2 regions of the Paenibacillus sp. FSL E2-0201 genome follow, and region 2 is predicted to be linked to the other one. Evidence: riboswitches for the same ligand, from Rfam matches in the RefSeq annotation. Region 2 holds a riboswitch; the other holds the start of a gene.
The links. A riboswitch is a leader RNA that binds a small molecule or an ion and turns the genes downstream of it on or off. The one in region 2 is predicted to bind S-adenosylmethionine.

Region 1 (8,964 bases), 3.1 Mb from region 2:
GTCTGCGATAAAATGCGCAGAAACGACAGTAGACATCACATACATTCGTATAGTTAATATTACGACCAATTACAAACGTGGCCATCGGGTCTGGATGCCAGCGTTCCATTATGGTGTTTGCAGCAGCACCCATTTTCTCAATTTCGTTGCTCTCGAACAGTCGGATGGTATCTTCCAATTGAAGACGTTCACCCCGTAGGGCTTTGTCCAAAATAAGATCTATCGCACTCATCGTTCGCATCCTCCTTTTAAACCCTTAGGGGTATTGGTAGAATCACAGAATAACAGGAAGAAAAAACGTTGTCTCCTTATCAAGACGACAACCCTTTCTCATACAAATGAACAGTTCATTTCCTCATCGTATCACAATCTGAACAGCTTGAAAAATGCTTTTACATTCTTCGCAAAATCCTATCCAGAAGAAAAGCAGCATCGCACTAAGCGATACTGCTAGTTATACTCTATTTCTCCACCAACGCTCGATGGAACATATCCTTCTGTTACTCGGACTCAATTTCCGCCCTAGCGGCCTCTAGTGCGCGGCCAAGATCAGCAATCAAATCTTCAGCATGTTCAATACCGACGGAGAAGCGAAGCAAACGATCATCTACACCCACTGCATTTCGAATCTCCAAAGGAATATCAGCATGTGTCTGTACAGCCGGATACGTCATAAGTGACTCTACGCCGCCCAGGCTTTCTGCGAATGCAATAAGACGAATATGGCGAAGAAGCGGCTCTACGTATCTGGCATCTTTTAATTTGAAAGAAAAAATACCGGTATTGCCTGAAGATTGGCGATTCTGGATTTCATGTCCCGGATGATCCGGCAATCCTGGATGGAACACTTCCGCAATCGCTGGATGCTCTAGTAAGTAGTGGGCGATGGCCAGTGCATTGCTCTCGTGACGCTCCATACGCAGCGCCAATGTCTTCAAGCCTCTCATCAACTGATAACTGTCTGTCGGTCCGAGCACAGCGCCAATAGAGTTATGTAGAATAGCTATTTCAGCTGATAGTTCTACACCCTTGGATACAATTAGACCTGCCAGCACATCATTATGCCCACCCAAATACTTAGTAGCACTATGAACTACAATATCCGCACCTAATTCTATAGGCCGTTGGAAGAATGGGGTCAGCAGCGTATTATCTACAATACTAAGTAACCCATGGTGACGTGCCCAAGTACAAACGGCTTCAATATCCGTGATCATCATTAGTGGATTCGTTGGCGTTTCAATAAATACAGCTTTCGTATTGGGACGACGCGTAGCTTCCAGTGCATCCAAATCATTCGTGTCTACATAAGAAGCAGTGATTCCAAACTTGGACATAATCCGTTCCAACAAACGATAGGTACCGCCGTAAAGATCCAGTGAAACGATCAGATGGTCGCCTTGAGCGAACAAGGTAAGAACCGTTTGTATAGCCGCCATCCCTGAGCTACAAGCAAATCCTGCATCTCCAGATTCTAGTTCTGCAGCTTTATTCTCAAGCACTGAACGGGTCGGACTCTTGGTGCGGCTATAATCAAACCCTGTGCTCTGACCGAGTTTTGGATGACGAAATGCCGTTGCATTATAAATCGGAAAATTAATTGCTCCAGTGGCTGGATCTTCTTGAGAACCTATTTGAGCCAGTCTGCTTTCAATCCTAAGTTTGTCATCCATGATTAATGCCTCCTAATTTATATTGTAGCGCTGTTATTAATAAACAATGGGGTCGATATCATAAGGCGTTTCTTGATATACATAGTAATTGAGCCAGTTAGAGAATAATAAATTGGCATGCGCGCGCCACACTGCTGGAGGTGTACGATCGGGATCATCTTTAGGGAAGTAATGTTTCGGCAAAGCCATCTCCATCCCTCTTGTCACATCACGGTCATATTCCCATTTCAAGGATAGAGGATCATATTCGGAATGTCCGGTCACAAATATTTGTTTACCGTCGTTTGTAGCCACTAGATACATACCAGCTTCTTCGGATTCCGCCAGAATCTGCAGATCTGGATTATTCTCAATATCTTCACGTGAGACATCGGTATGACGGGAGTGTGGTACATGGAATACCTCGTCAAAGCCGCGCAACAATTTAATGTTATTTTGATTAATCGTATGAGCGAAGACGCCAAAGCATTTCTCAGGCAATGCCACTTTACGAACACCAAAATGATGATATAAGCCTGCCTGTGCCGCCCAACAAATATGCATGGTTGAAGTCACATTGTCCTTGCTCCATTCAAAAATCTCTTTCAGTTCTTCCCAATACGATACTTCCTCGAACTCCATTTGTTCTACAGGAGCACCTGTAACGATTAAGCCATCCAAACGGCGGTGGCTGATCTCGTCAAAGGTTTTGTAAAAGCTCTTCAAATGTTCAGCAGAAGTATTCTTGGAAATATGGGAACGTGGATGAAGTAAAGTAACATCAACTTGTAGTGGCGAATTTCCAATTAAACGCAGCAATTGAGTCTCTGTCGTCTCTTTAGTCGGCATGAGGTTCAGAATAGCAATCCGTAGTGGACGGATATCCTGATGGAAAGCCTGACTTTCGTCCATCACAAAAATATTTTCTCCGGATAGTACTTCTTTCGCCGGTAAACTGTCGGGAATTTTAATTGGCATTGTCTTTCCACTCCTTAGCTGAATTTAGTTGTTTTGCCGCACTGCGGCTTGCTGAACAATAAAAAGACCTTCCTCGGAAATCGAGAAAGGTCATATCTACAGTCATATGCGCCTCTCTCATCTGCCAGAATGTTCCTGAAGACGATTAGACGTCTGCAGAAATTCCGCAAGAATTAGCACCGTGCGTTTACACGCCGGTTGCCGGGTTTCATAGGGCTAGTCCCTCCACCTGCTCTTGATAAGATTTAGCTGTATTCAATTAAATTACTTTAAAATTCACTTTAAATCATGAACCTCCTTTTCGTCAAGTCCATACAATGCTGAAGAAGCCTCAAAATCACAATAAATTTGCTTGAAAGAGGCATACTCCGTTGTTATACTAGACAAGTATTTCATACCTGAACGAAAAGAAGAGGTGAGAAGAAGAATGGAAGGCGACCCGAGCTCGCAAATATGTGTACAGAATGAGCAACCACACAGGATAATCATCAGCTTGCCGGCGGCGGGAGCAGTTCTTCTTCATGTCCTCGAAACGTCATTTGGCCCTATGTATTGATTGTAACGCCGGCCAAGCTGATTTTTTTCCCTGTGCTTAATTTAGCAGTCCCTGGTGAAGACCTGGGGATAGGAGGAGTGAAATCAGATGAAAATCCGGCTGGTAAATGCAGGGGTTTTTACACCTATTGATGAAATTGATGAAACACTAACACCCCCAACGGAAGGGTTCTATTGGATTGACGCCGATGTAGAGGATTTGGAGCTGCTTCAGCCTTTGTTCAACCTGCATGATCTTGCTGTTGAGGATTGCCTTAGCGAAGAGGATCAGCGTCCGAAGATCGAAATATACGAAAGTCACTACTTTATAGTTGTTAATAGCATCCGCTTTGATGATGAAGAAATTTTTCTGCGTGCGCTCAATGTATTCCTCGGAAGACATTACATCATCACTGTCACGAAACAAAAGATCAATGAACTACGAATCCTGAAGCCTATGCTCTGGGAGCAAGAAGTAAGTGAACCGGATATGTTCCTTTACTTACTTATTGACCTTGTCGTGGATAACTATTTCTCCGTCGGCGACCGGATTGAAGCCCGGATTGAGAAGCTGGAAGAAGATATCCTCATGCATACCAAGAAGTCACATCTCAGTGAAATTATCGGTCTGCGAAGTGAAATTTTATGGTTAAAAAAAATGCTTGGGCCACAAAAAGAAGTGATCAATACCCTAAACAAAAAAGACCTCCGTCTGATTGATGATCAGCTTCAGAAATATTTTAGCGACATTTATGAAAATGCAGTTAAAATATCTGAAACCTTTGAGACCTATCGCGATCTCATGGGCAACTTACGAGAGGCATACCAATCCAGTATCGCCAACCGAGCGAATGAAATTATGAGAGTGTTTACTGCGATCACAACAATATTCATGCCCCTGACCGTAATTACCGGAATCTACGGTATGAACTTTGATCATATGCCCGAGCTTCATACGAAATACGGCTATTATGGCGTTATAGGCGTCATGCTGACCTTAGGTTGTGGGATGCTGTATGTTTTCCGCAAGAAGGAATGGCTATGAAACGAATCGGACGAATAAGCAAGACGAAGGCCCTGTAACCGTAAGGTATAAGGAAGCCTTCGTCTTTTTGGTATGTGAAAAATTAAAAACTGGTCGCCATAGCCACTTTATGCGTTTGCTCTCGACGGAAACGGATGCGGATCAACCGCAGACGCTCATAATAAACATCCAATCCTTCAGCAGCGGAAAAATCGTCACCATACACCTTATGTAGCACCGGTTTTAGGAAAAGATCCCCGAGCTCCACGTAGGCATTCCATACCGCTTCCTGCTCATTCTGCGGCATATTGCCAAGCTCTACATGGATCAGCTTCTCCACAGAATAACCTTCTCTTTCTAGTTCCTCTACCGCTTCAATCAATTCACGCCGATTTACTCCACTATTCACTTTAAGCTGTTCCAACCCTAGCCCATTCTCGATACCCTGTAGCAGAATCCTCCGTAAACGCAGTCGTTCTAGCTGTTTCTTATATTTGACCTCTTTCTGTTTATAAAGCCAAGATACAAAAGACTCCTCTTCGATTACTTCATGAACCCAATTTAGAGGAAAGGAATGTTCCCTTGCCGCCGCAGTAGTTATAGCCAGCCAATCGCCCCCAAACTGCGCTACCTTACCTTCTCCTACACCTGGAATTTGCAGCAGCTCCTCTGGCGTATACGGCAAAAATGTGCTTAACAAGCGCAATAGACGATTGCTGGCGAGAATATAAGGCGCCTTCCGTTCACTCGAAGCCTTACCACGGCGCCAGGCACATAACTCCTCATAAACAATTTCATTCCCATGATGTTCGCTGTAATATTGAAGCTTCAGCTGTTCCTGATTACGTCCAGTAAGACTATCCTCCTCGTGGAATATCCCATCTATTAAGGGTCGATAGCCATCTCCCATCTTCACCGCTAGCTCATGCCTGTATACACAGAGCATTTCATTCCAAGATCCACCTTCATACCATAAATTCTCGATGTAATTCTCCCCTCCTGAGAAATCACGCCAGCCCAAACTCCAGATCCCCTCTTCCTCTCCAATCCACAGCTGGGCGTACACCTCTTGATCCACTCCAGATATTCTGGATAAACGGTTCATAAATACAATTTGCATATTCATCCCTACCTTTCTCAGCTTACAGCAAGCACAATAACCTCCCGGGAAGAGCCTCCTTCGGAGCGAACAAATCCTTTCTCAATCAGACCCCGAAACGCAAAAAAGCACCTCTCTCACGATAAACGTGAAAGAGGTGCTCCCTCATTAAATGCTATACTGTTAGATCCTAGAATACCATATATTACCGAACAGTCAATGTCTTTTTATACTAGCTTCTAGCTAGAGCTAATGTAGCCAATCCAATCGCTCCAGCAAGCCCTGCATTGTCTCCAAGACCTGGTGACACTACATAATTATCGATGTCGACATTAAGCGATGGATGCTGAACATATCCGCTCAATAGCTCTTGCAGCTTAGTACGAATTAACGGGAACAGGTGGCTTTGCTTCATAACACCACCGCCCATTACGATTTTTTGAGGAGACAGAATCAGTACATAGTTCATGAGTGCATGCGCGAGATAGTGAGCTACCATCTCCCATGCCGGATGGTCCGCTGGTAGCTCTCCTGCCGGTTGTCCCCAGCGTTTTCCGATCCCCGGCCCTGCGGCTAATCCTTCAAGACAATCACCATGATATGGACAGTAACCCTCAAACGTATCCTCAGGATGTCTACGAACTAGAATATGTCCCATCTCAGGATGTGACAATCCATGGACCATCTGTCCGCCAACAACCGCTCCTGCCCCAATGCCTGTCCCAACCGTAATATAAAGACAGCTGTCCAGACCTTTAGCCGCCCCCCATTTACTCTCCGCAAGCGCTGCACCATTCACATCGGTGTCAAAGCCGATCGGAACGTTAAATTGCTCAGCCATTGTGCCTACCAGATTATATTGTCCCCAGTGAGGTTTTGGTGTCGTTGTTATGTAACCATAAGTAGGGCTGTCCAGCACGGGATCAATCGGTCCAAAAGATCCGATTCCGAATGCTTCTACATTTTTCTCTTTAAAATAGTCTATTACTAGTCCCATCGTTTCTTCCGGTGTTGTCGTCGGAAAGCTAACCCGGTCAATAATGGTACCGTCCTCATAACCAATCCCACATACAAACTTTGTTCCGCCTGCTTCAATCGCTCCCAATAGCTTCACAGCAATTATCTCCCTTTCTCTAGTTAGAAGTAAATACGCTACCCATACAAAAATGAATAATATCATTTAAAAAAGCAATCACCAGTCCTAATTATACGTCGAATGAAGCGCTATCACAACAAGTATAAACGCCTTCAGCATCCTTATAAGGACGGTAAGCGTTTAAGCGAGAAATATAAGGATAATGTATAGCGTGAAACTTATTTGTCTTACAATTTAATAAAAACACCCTCCATGCAACTTTGCATGAGGGGTGTCTGTCCTTTAGTTATTCAAGTCATCGAACATGGAGCCTTTTACCGTAACCTCAATCTGATCCAGCGGCTTAATGCCGTTTAATTTGCCTAATGATTTGTAGGCATTGGTACTCTTGGACAGCTCCACATCTGCCAGCCAAGCCTTCACATAGTACTTACCGTCTGGCATTTCAGCTGTAGTATAGACAGGGAGTTTGTCTTTGTTGATCGTAATTGTTACTGTAGACTTCTCCGTGATCTTGTACATATGCTGATTCAAGCCTACATATTCACGGTATTTGAAATTGTTGAAGCTACCCAGTGTGCTAGACTGCGAGTAACCTTCCAGGATATTCTTCCAGAATTCATGGGTGCCTTTATCACTTTCTCTATCCTGTGAATATGGAATTTCTTCTACCTCTTTAGTAAAGCCTTTCTCAACCGTCAGCAATTTCTCATTATTCACACCCGTGTCATTCTCTACTGATAATGCTGCTGGCTTTCTCGCAAAGTTATTACCGTTTTTGCTGAGCGGCTCATTCCGCAGATTAACCGCAACCTTATCCTTATTAATATACATAAGATCAGTTTCATAGCGGAATGAATTCGTAAGGTCTTCAACAAGCTCCTTATGATCCACGGTGTCTTTATCCGTGTCCTTAAACATCACTGTCTCCAGCGTAAAGGTATAGGTTCCAACTGGATTAAAATAATACCCCGATTTAATTGGATAATCATAGCCTTGCAGCTGTTTATCAGTTGCAAACACGGCAGTGTCGTAAGCAGATTTGTTGTTAAGCATTTTTTTGGCGGTATCTCTGGCCTTCTTATAAGCTTGAGCCATGCTATTCTCTACCTTCCAGCCGACATCTCCGCTTGCCTGCTGTGTAAAGATCCGTTCGAATTTACCCTTAACCTTCGTCCAGTCCTGCAAGATCTTATTCTCATCTTCATGAGCCATCCAGCGGATCACATTATAGTTGTAAGGCTCACTTGTCCAGAGAAGCTTTCTGATCAAACTATCTGCTTTGTTATTTTCTATTGAATTCTTGTATAACTTCGGCGCGATTTGTTCGAGCCCATTATAAATATAGGTCCGAATGGTTTTGACGTCTTGCCCGGGTGTAAACGGAGCCGAGGTGCTGCCGCTCGTCGTATATGTTTTACAAGATTCAACGTCTTGGCCTGCCGCGTTCTTACTGGTGCTGCAAACCTCATAATCACGGGTATAATTTCTGCTTACAGTACCTTGGAAACTTATATTTCCTGACTTCTGATTAGGTGTGTACGGAGCTGGATTACTATACCATTTGCCATTAACCGGATCATCACCAAAATCAGGGCGCTGCAAGCTAGCAATGATGTCAGGTTTTCTCACTATTGTACTGGCAGCATCATTCACAGCGGGATTGTTCTCCACTCGAAAATAGCGATAGATCGCATCCGTATTATTAGTAACTTCCAAAGCACCTGTAGCATTCCCACTCCAAGTGAAATTAGCATAGGGCGGCTGTAAAACAGCTTTTATAGCAGCGCCATCAGCTAAACCGAAGTTCACTTTTTTTGATAACACATTGTAATCCAGATCAAAAGAGCCTTTGGTCGTTGGCATCGCGGTGACCTTCTGAATCCATCCATAAAGCTCATTATTTTCGTACAAAACTTCCTTAGGTGACTTTTGACTGTTCAGATTAAATCGTATGTTCACATCCCCATCTGGCATAGTAAATGTCGCGTAAAGAATATTGTCCTCCGCATTAGCTGCAAGCTTAATTTCACCAGCCAACGTTGACGCATGGCCGTGGTATTTTACGGGAATTTCCTTCCCGTTACTCGTAATCTTCCAAGCAAAATCTGTTGTTTTCTGGGTAGCGAAGCTGGATCTGAGTCTAATCCCAACAGTTACCTCTTGTCCCTCTAATGCGCCGGTTGGCATCGTTTCGAAATGAGGGGATAAGTCATTTACCTGCAAAATAAAAGGAGCGATAGGAATGCCTAAGTAAGTGATATTTCCGTTAGAACCCTCAATGTAGATACGACCCGATCCCCATGACAGATATGTAGGCGGTTGCAGGACATGTACATAATCTATCCACTGACCACCCTTAGACGGAGTCGCATCCCTTGTATACACAGGACTGCCTTTAAGTGTACTGTTTTGATTGTTATAGATGAATTCAGCGTATGTTTTTTCAGCGTAATCTCTATTTAATCCATCGATAATGGATTTTTCAAAAGTTCCATTAGAATCTTTTAGATATTCACTTTTCTTATTGCTATAATCATCGAAATTATTCTCTGTAATATTGTACAACTCTTTAACTTTT
Region 2 (8,964 bases):
TAAAGAAGAGGCTGACGCTGTGGTGGCTTCTAATAATAATGATGGTATCGCTGAAGTTGTCCAAAAGTATATTTTTAATGAAGTGGTAACCTCTTTAGGCAGCCAATAATAAAGAATTGCTATATTCGAAGTGAATCCATAGAGCATATTTGCTATTAGGGGGTTAAGTATTGACGATCCTGGGTTGGATTCTTATTATTGCTTTATTCGCCGTAGGACTGGCTGGGGCTGTGTATCCGATATTGCCGGGTGCACTAGCGATTTATCTTGGCTTTTTCGTATATGGCTGGTTCTTCTCTTTCGAGCCTTTTGGTGTTTGGTTCTGGATCATTCAAACGCTGATCGTTGTAGTACTATTTATTGCTGATTATGTTGTAGGGGCGTGGGGCGTTAAGAAATTTGGCGGCTCACGTTCATCCATTATCGGGAGTACGATTGGGCTAATCCTTGGTCCATTTGTAATTCCAGCCTTTGGACTTATTATTGGTCCGTTTTTGGGTGCCTTTATAGGAGAATTGATCGTGGGTTCTTCACCAGCTAAAGCTGCCAAAGTAAGTGTAGGATCAATACTTGGGTTGTTTAGTAGTACTGTTGTCAAAATTGTGCTACAAATTATTATGGTCGTCCTCTTTTTTATTTGGGTCGTCCGGTTTTAATTTTAACAGTGAAGAAGGGGAAATGGTTTGTCCAAGAAAGAGTCTTTCGTAAAAGGCACGCTTATCCTTGCTGCTGCAGCTTTGGTGGCAAGGGTACTCGGGCTTGTTCAGCGGGTGCCGCTGGATCATATTTTTGATGATGTGGGGAGAGCATCATTTGGGGTATCGAACAATATCTATTTAATGCTGCTCACCGTGGCTACAGCAGGTATTCCAAGTACGCTCAGTAAAATGGTCTCCGAGCGGTACGCTCTGAATCGTCCTGAAGAGGCGAGACAAGTGTATCATGCAGCATTGCTGTTTTCAGTAGCAGCAGGGGTAATCATGACTGCCTTGCTGTACATAGGCGCTCCGTTCTATGCAACACATATTGCTGATGTACCTGAATCAGCGATGGCAGTTAGGGCTATTGCACCTGCGCTTTTACTTTTTCCGGCAATTGCCATGATGCGTGGATATTTTCAAGGGCGTAACAATATGATGGCTGGTGGTATTTCACAGATTGTAGAGCAGTTCGCTCGCGTACTAGTCGCTATTTTACTAGCTTATATTCTATTACAGCAGGGATATAACAATACAACTATAGCTGCGGGAGCATCCTTCGGTAGCGTAATTGGTAGTATTGCAGCATTTGGTGTCATGATTTATTTTGCAATCAAGCTGCGCCGAGAGGATAAACAGCAAGGATTAAATTACAATACCACTCAAAAATTGCCGATTTGGGGAATTTACAAAGATATTTTCACACTATCGATTCCGATCGTGCTCTCCTCACTTACGATTCCAGTAGTGAATGTAATTGATACTTCTTTGGCTGTACCGCTGCTTATTGATCAGATGGGTAGAGAGAGTGCAACAGCAGCTTTGGGTATACTAACCACGCGTGCTCAAAGTGTGGCCGGAATTCCACCGGTTCTAGCCATTGCGCTAGGTACCTCGCTGATTCCGATCATTTCAGCTGCTTATGCCCGTCGTGATGAGGGACACTTGAAGAAGCAAATTACACTTGCTTTGCGGATTTCTATCCTGACAGGAATGCCAATTGTGTTGGCACTTGTGGCAGCAGCCTATTCTGTAAACGGGTTATTGTTCAGCAGCTTGGACGGAAGCGGAATTGTGGCGATGCTTACGATTGGAACGATCTTTCAGATTACCATGATGACAACGAACTCCATCTTGCTCGGTATGGGCAAATCACGCATTTCAATGTATTATGTGCTAGTGGGTATTATTGTTAAATTAGTAGCAAGCTTCTTACTAAGTAAGGTATTTGGGATATACGGGATTATCGGCGCAACAGCACTTTGTTTCGTAGTCATTACTATTCTTAATTTACGAATGCTAAAATCCATTGTACCTTTCGAAATTATGGGTAAACGGTGGGGCGGCTTTGGAATTGCGGTTCTTGTGTCCGGAGGTATTGGTTTTGGTTTGAACCAAGCTGGAATTCTGTTAACGGATCTAATGCCTGCACGCCTGGCGTTTCTGATCACTTGTCTTGTTGTAGGGGCTGCAGTTGTTGTTATTTACCTGGTATTGCTAATTGTACTGGGTGTGCTTACTAAACAGGAAATCTCCAGTTATCCGCGTGCACTGCAAAAATTGTTGAATCCGCTGATGAAATTGCAGCCTGCGCGTGTTCGTATGAGAGAATAGGTTTGACTTCTGCATGACAATTTGCTTCACTTAAAGAATAGAAATTTGACAGATATGGAAGAAAGGACGGAACAAACTATGGACAAAATAAGTTCTCCTGGTGAATTTCAGGTAGCCATTCAATCTCCACGCTTAACAGTAGCCATCTTCAAGGCGGACTGGTGCTCGGATTGTAAGTTTATCGATCCTTTTATCCCTGAGGTAGAGCAAGCCTATGCCGATCGTTTAACGTTGGTTGAGGTTGACGTTGATGCTGTAGGTGATGTTAGTCAGGAACAAAATATTATGGGGATTCCAAGCTTCGTCGCTTATTCCGATGGACGTGAATTGGTTAGGTTCGTTAATAAATTACGTAAATCCCGCGAGGAAATTGAGAATTTCCTGGATAAAGCGGTTCAAGTGCATCAAAGTCTTCAACAGTAATTCCGGAAAACCACCGCTTTCGCCTGTTTGAGCAAAAGCGGTGGTTTTTTTAAAATGCTTCTTCATTACTAAAAACTGCGGGTGATATTTTTTGACGACAAATCAGTTGAAATGGCTTAGTTATCTTACTTGCCTTATCATGTTCCTAGCCGTACTAGGGGGAGCAGTAGTAACGAAGACTGGATCGGGATTGGAATGCGGAAATGAATGGCCTCTCTGTCATGGCAAATTAATTCCTGCTTATACTGTAGGTTCGATGATTGAATACACTCATCGTTTGTTTAGCGGATTGGCTGGGTTATTGTCACTTGCTTCGATGTTTGCTTTTTGGCGTTATGCGCGAAATCGTCGGGACTTGTTAGTCTATGCATTTATGACTTTGTTGTTTGTAATTGTACAAGGTGGTATGGGAGCGCTTGCAGTAATTAAATCCCAATCTGCTGCTGTGATGGCACTGCATATGGGTTTTTCCTTAATCGCTTTTTCTAGTTCTCTGATGCTTGCACTTGGAACAAAAAGACGGCATGAAGCAGGCGATTATGATTACGATCAAAAGATGGAGATTCAGAAGAAACCCGTTAGCAAAGCTTTCCGCAATTTAACCTGTTTTACGGCCTTATATTCCTATGTTGTCGTTTATATTGGAGCCTTTGTTAGTCATACGGATTCACGCGGTGGATGTTCTGGCTGGCCACTCTGCAACGGTGAATGGGTGCCTGAGCTTTCCGGGGGAGTGGGTATTGTTTTTACACACCGGATTGCGGCTTTGATCTTATTTATTCTTACCGCGGTGCTTGGACATTTAGCTTTTTGGAAACATAAGGATTACCCCGAGCTAAGAGCTCTTGGCGTAGCTGCTGTTCTGCTGTGCCTGATGCAGGTGTTTAGTGGAGCTGCTGTTGTTTACACCTTAGATAATGAAAGATTATACATATTTGCCGCCTTGGCTCATATTTTGTTGATTGCTTGTTTGTTTGGTGTTCTGTGCTATATGAGTGTAAGAGTCTGGCAGCTGAGTAGGACGAGAAATATCGTTAATGAAAAAAATCCGAAGAATCATATGACACCGTTGTAACCCCTTGGTAGAAAGTTCCCACCGTGGATAGAGTCGCTTTACCTGCGGAATAATAAAGTGGAAATCGGTATATCGTGGTGCTGGACAAAACTTTAGGAGGACTGGGATATGCTGCGGGTTATACTTGGAGAGCCGCCTCGAAAGAACAGCGGTGTATTGGCTGATGCGATGGAGAATATGGCTACTTTTGCAGCTTTACTGCGCAAGGAAATGAACGCCCATGAGGATAATGACCATGAATACCGCAAGCTGGAGATTTGGACACGTGGACTGATCTCCTCATTGGATGAATTGGAGCAAAGCTGGTTCGCAGCTGCTTTTTACCGGAAATCGGTAATCGCTGGTTATATGGACGATATGTCACCAGTGGAACAAGGCGATTATGCGCGGTATGTTTATTTTTATAAAGATGGATTTATTCGTGTGTTCTCTCTTCTGGACAAGCTTGGAACGGTACTGAATCATTTTTATGACCTCAAAACCTCCAAATTAAAAACGCACTTTTCTTATTTTACAGTGCTGCGTCAACTTCAACTATTGAATGTACATCCAGCATTAGCGGATCAACTGGAACAGATCAAGAACTCTTATCGTGATCCACTAGAGAATCTACGCAAGCGCAGAAATGCTGAAATTCATTATATGAATTCCGAAATGCAGGATGATTTATGGCAGCGACATCAAGGCTTGCATGACAAAATTCAGCTTGAGGATTTAGATAGCCATCTAGAGGATTTAAAGCAATCCCTCGAAATGAACTGTAAGACGTTAATCGCAGCATATAGCTACAGCAATGAGCAGTTGCGTAAGGAAATAAGCAAGCCAAATCGGGTAAAATCATAAGCGTTCAATATATTTCCTTTTGACAAAAAACAAGAAACTTACTATACTTATGCTTGCATTAAAGTCTGTACGAATTCAAACATAAATTTTATACTCTATATCTTATCGAGAGTGGCGGAGGGATAGGCCCGATGAAGCCCGGCAACCGATTTGTATACAGCGCGATAAGCGTTATGTACAAATGTCATGGTGCTAATTCCTACAATGGCGCAAGGTTTGTGGTCGTTGGCAGATGAGAAGGCATTGTCTAAATAAACACACAGAGCCTCTTGCGATCTGCATCGATCGTCGGAGGTTTTTTTTGTATGGAATAAGTGAAATATAAAGGGGGCGATGATCGTTGATTAATCTAAAAGGAATAACAAAGGTATATGGAAAAGGCACCCAAGCGGCCACAGCACTTTCCGGATTGAATCTGTCTATCGAAAAAGGTGAAATATTCGGAGTTATTGGCCATTCTGGAGCGGGAAAAAGTACATTGATCCGTTGCATTAATTTGTTGGAGCGTCCGACAGAAGGGGAAGTTTGGGTAGATGGCATTGAACTAACCAAGCTTACTCAAGGTCAGCTGCAGGAACAGCGGCGCAAAATTGGGATGATTTTTCAACATTTCAATCTGCTATCATCTGCGACAGTGTACGATAATATTGCTTTTCCTCTGCGACTCACAGGTACTTCGAGAGCAGATATTGATACAAAAGTAAAAGACTTGCTTGCCTTAGTTGGGCTAGAAGAACACCGGGATAAGTATCCCTCTCAGTTATCAGGAGGGCAAAAGCAACGGGTCGGCATCGCGAGGGCACTTGCCAGCGATCCTGATGTGCTGCTATGTGATGAGGCAACCTCTGCGCTTGATCCACAAACGACAGACTCTATCCTTAAGCTATTGCTCGATATTAATAAACGGTTCCATCTGACTATTGTGCTGATCACTCACGAAATGCACGTGATTCAGAGTATCTGCGATCGTGTTGCGGTTATTCATGGTGGTGGTATCGTTGAGCAAGGTAAAGTTACGGAGGTATTCTTAAAGCCGCAGCATGAAGTTACTCGCGATTTCATCCGTAGTGAGTCACAGAATGAGGGACCCCTTCGTACGGCGCTTGACGCTGCTGCTGGGGACAACTCTCAGGCCGTCAAAATTACTTTTTTCGGAGAAAAGACCTACGGCTCCGCACTTTCCAATGTAGTACGAGAAACAGGTGTTAGCTTTGCCATTTTGCACGGCACCATTTCAACGATTAAAGACGTACCTTATGGACAAATGATTGTAAGGTTCGAGGGTCCAGCTGAAGCGATTGCTGTGACAATAGCCGAACTAACCGCTCAAGGTCTTGAAGTGGAGGTGATTTCGTAATGAATTTCGCAGATTTAAACTGGCAAGAAATGATGGATGCTACAGTTGCTACCTTGCAAATGTTAATATTTTCCGGATTGTTCACAATTATTCTTGGTTTACCACTCGGAATTCTATTGTATTTATGGGGAAGATCGAATAGTATAGTAATCAGAGTAATTTACACGGTCTTATCATTCGTTGTAAACATCTTACGATCCGTACCGTTTATCATTTTGATGGTAGCATTAATTCCATTTAGCAAAGCCGTTGTTGGAACTTCTATCGGAGTACTCGGTACGATCCCACCGCTGGTGATTGGTGCAGCTCCATTCTTTGCTCGCTTGGTGGAAACGGCGTTAAGAGAAGTAGATCGCGGAGTAATCGAAGCGGCGCAAGGGATGGGAGCATCCACGAATCAGATCGTTATGCGCGTTCTTTTGCCAGAGGCTCGTCCAGGTCTACTCGCTGGAGTTACGATCACACTGGTCACACTGGTTTCCTATACGGCAATGTCCGGGATGGTAGGCGGCGGTGGTCTAGGGGATCTAGCAATCCGTTACGGATATTACCGTTATGAGAAGGAAGTTATGATTATCTCAGTAGTCTTGATGGTCATACTGGTGCAATTGCTACAAATGGCCGGTGATCGACTAGTACGGCATTTCACACGGAAATAAGGTACGTCCATATATAGCCTTATTCATACAAATACCAAGGATAAGAGGGGGATTTAAAATGAAAAAATTACTACTTACTTTTTTTAGTCTGACACTGGTTGTGGTGCTAGCTGCTTGCGGCAATAACAATAATGCTTCTAACTCGGCTGCCACTAGTGCGCCAGACAACGGTGCTGCAAACGGGTCAACTACAGAACCAGTGAAATTGGTGGTCGGTGCTTCACCTGTTCCACACGCAGAGATTCTAAAAGCTATTGCTCCATTGCTTGAAGCTCAAGGAATTACTTTGGAAATCAAAGAATTTACTGACTATGTTCAACCAAACGTTCAGCTTTCAGAGAAGAACCTGGATGCTAACTTCTTCCAACATCAGCCTTACCTAGATGACCAGAATCAAAAGAACGGTTCGGATCTAGTATCCGTAACAGCTGTTCATGTTGAACCTTTTGGTGCTTATTCTAAAAAAATCAAATCCATCGACGAACTGGCAGACGGTGCGAAAATTGCCATCCCGAATGATGCTACAAACGGTGGTCGTGCACTAATCTTGCTTGCTAAAAATGGTCTGATTACATTAAAAGATGATACCAACATCACATCTACCCAAGCGGATATTACTGAAAATAAGAAAAACCTTAAAATCATCGAGCTAGATGCTGCAATGTTAGGTCGTCAATTAGATGAAGTGGATCTTGCATTGATTAACACTAACTATGCTTTAGAAGCTGACCTGGTTCCTACTAAAGATGCTTTGTTCATCGAGGGTACGGATTCTCCTTATGCTAACATCCTGGTAGCTCGTCCTGACAATAAAGATTCCGATGCAATCAAAAAGCTTGCCGCTGCACTGAATTCTCCAGAAGCGAAAGCGTTCATTGAAGAGCAGTACAAAGGCTCGATCATTCCAGCATTTTAAGACAGAGAGCTAGCTTACTCTCTAATTACAGCATAAAACCCGCTGCCTAATGGCATGCGGGTTTTATGCTGTATGTTGTAGGAGAAGGGTAAATCCACTATAATAAGAAAATCCCGATCTCCTGAAGAGGAAGATCGGGAATGATATTGAATGGGATTAGAATACTTGCATAACTTCTTGTACGCCTTCTACTTCTTCAAGAAGAGCGCGTTCAATCCCGGCTTTCAAGGTGATCGTGGAGCTTGGGCAGCTGCCGCAGGCACCCATAAGTTTCAACTTAACGATGCCGTCTTCTACATCAACTAGTTCAACGTCGCCGCCATCGCGTTGTAGGAACGGACGAAGCTTATCCAGCACTTCCAATACTTCATCATACATTTCGGTGCTTTGTGCATTCTCACTCATTTCTCAATCACTCCTTTCGTAAGTTCATTATAGTACAAAAAGTTAAAAAATAAAATGGTTAGGCGGAACAGGGAGATCATCATGAGACCAATTATTGAATTTTGTGCCAGTAACATGGGTCACGGAACAGACAAACTAATGCATAAGCTGGAGGAAAATCCCGATTACGATGTAATCGAATACGGATGCCTGAACAATTGTGGGGAATGTTATTTAACACCTTTCGCCATGGTCGAAGGAGACATCGTTGCAGCAGATACTGTTGACGAGCTAGAAGAAAAGATTTCTGCCAAAATCAAAGAGCTAGAGGCTTGGTTCAATATAGACCTTGACTAAGTAGTCGCGCAACATATAATTTATTTTTTAAAAATAAAGGGCTGCTCTTTTCCGTTATAAATACGGAAAAGAGCAGCCCTTAGGTTTATCCTAAAGTGCGTTTCGACATCCAGAGCACACCGCTCTTGAGAATACGTGGAACCCGTCCTTTAACGGAGCGTTGGCCCATCAGACCAAATCCAGCTTTCTTGCCTAGTGAGCCTAAGGTACCCTTCAGACGAATAGCATGAAGCTTAGGGGTCTCGCCGCGCCATAAGGCTTGAATTACCTGAGCAACCTGCTCACCCTGCGCTCCTGCAGCTTGTGCGCTTGGAGCGAATGGCAGGCTGGCACAGTCGCCAATCACATACACTTCCGGATAATCAGGTATACGATAATACTCGTCCAGAATGATCCGTCCTCCACGATCCTTCGGTACTGTTAATTCCTGAACAACCTTCACGGGTTGAATCCCTGCTGTCCATACCGTAACATCTGAAAGAATTTCTTCTGTACCGTTAAAAAGCGCATCTTTCTCAACGTGGGATACAGAGACACGTCCCAGCGTCTGTACTTGATGGTGATGAAACCATTCTTCCACGTACTGTGACAGCTTTGCCGGAAAAGCAGACAAGACACGTTCACCGCGATCCAGAATA

Region 1: linked by a shared signal. The riboswitch ahead of metA (homoserine O-succinyltransferase) and the one ahead of NSU15_RS25585 (methionine ABC transporter ATP-binding protein) in region 2 are both predicted to bind S-adenosylmethionine.

What each region holds. Positions count from the first base shown of each region.
Region 1 covers NZ_CP150154.1:1,957,238-1,966,201, reverse strand. Annotated here, with positions in the region: gene mqnC (cyclic dehypoxanthinyl futalosine synthase) at 1-232, opposite strand, end outside; gene NSU15_RS08640 (aminotransferase class I/II-fold pyridoxal phosphate-dependent enzyme) at 501-1,673, opposite strand; gene metA (homoserine O-succinyltransferase) at 1,710-2,630, opposite strand; SAM riboswitch class I at 2,745-2,875, opposite strand; gene corA (magnesium/cobalt transporter CorA) at 3,274-4,209, shown strand; gene NSU15_RS08625 (HRDC domain-containing protein) at 4,292-5,308, opposite strand; gene NSU15_RS08620 (ROK family protein) at 5,520-6,401, opposite strand; gene NSU15_RS08615 (hypothetical protein) at 6,666-8,964, opposite strand, start outside.
Region 2 covers NZ_CP150154.1:5,683,169-5,692,132, reverse strand. Annotated here, with positions in the region: gene NSU15_RS25615 (Cof-type HAD-IIB family hydrolase) at 1-109, shown strand, start outside; gene NSU15_RS25610 (DUF456 family protein) at 171-656, shown strand; gene NSU15_RS25605 (polysaccharide biosynthesis protein) at 684-2,312, shown strand; gene NSU15_RS25600 (thioredoxin family protein) at 2,391-2,735, shown strand; gene NSU15_RS25595 (heme A synthase) at 2,827-3,810, shown strand; gene NSU15_RS25590 (Cthe_2314 family HEPN domain-containing protein) at 3,919-4,653, shown strand; SAM riboswitch class I at 4,753-4,892, shown strand; gene NSU15_RS25585 (methionine ABC transporter ATP-binding protein) at 4,994-6,010, shown strand; gene NSU15_RS25580 (methionine ABC transporter permease) at 6,010-6,669, shown strand; gene NSU15_RS25575 (MetQ/NlpA family ABC transporter substrate-binding protein) at 6,728-7,585, shown strand; gene NSU15_RS25570 (NifU family protein) at 7,742-7,990, opposite strand; gene NSU15_RS25565 (YuzB family protein) at 8,072-8,326, shown strand; gene NSU15_RS25560 (FAD-dependent oxidoreductase) at 8,412-8,964, opposite strand, start outside.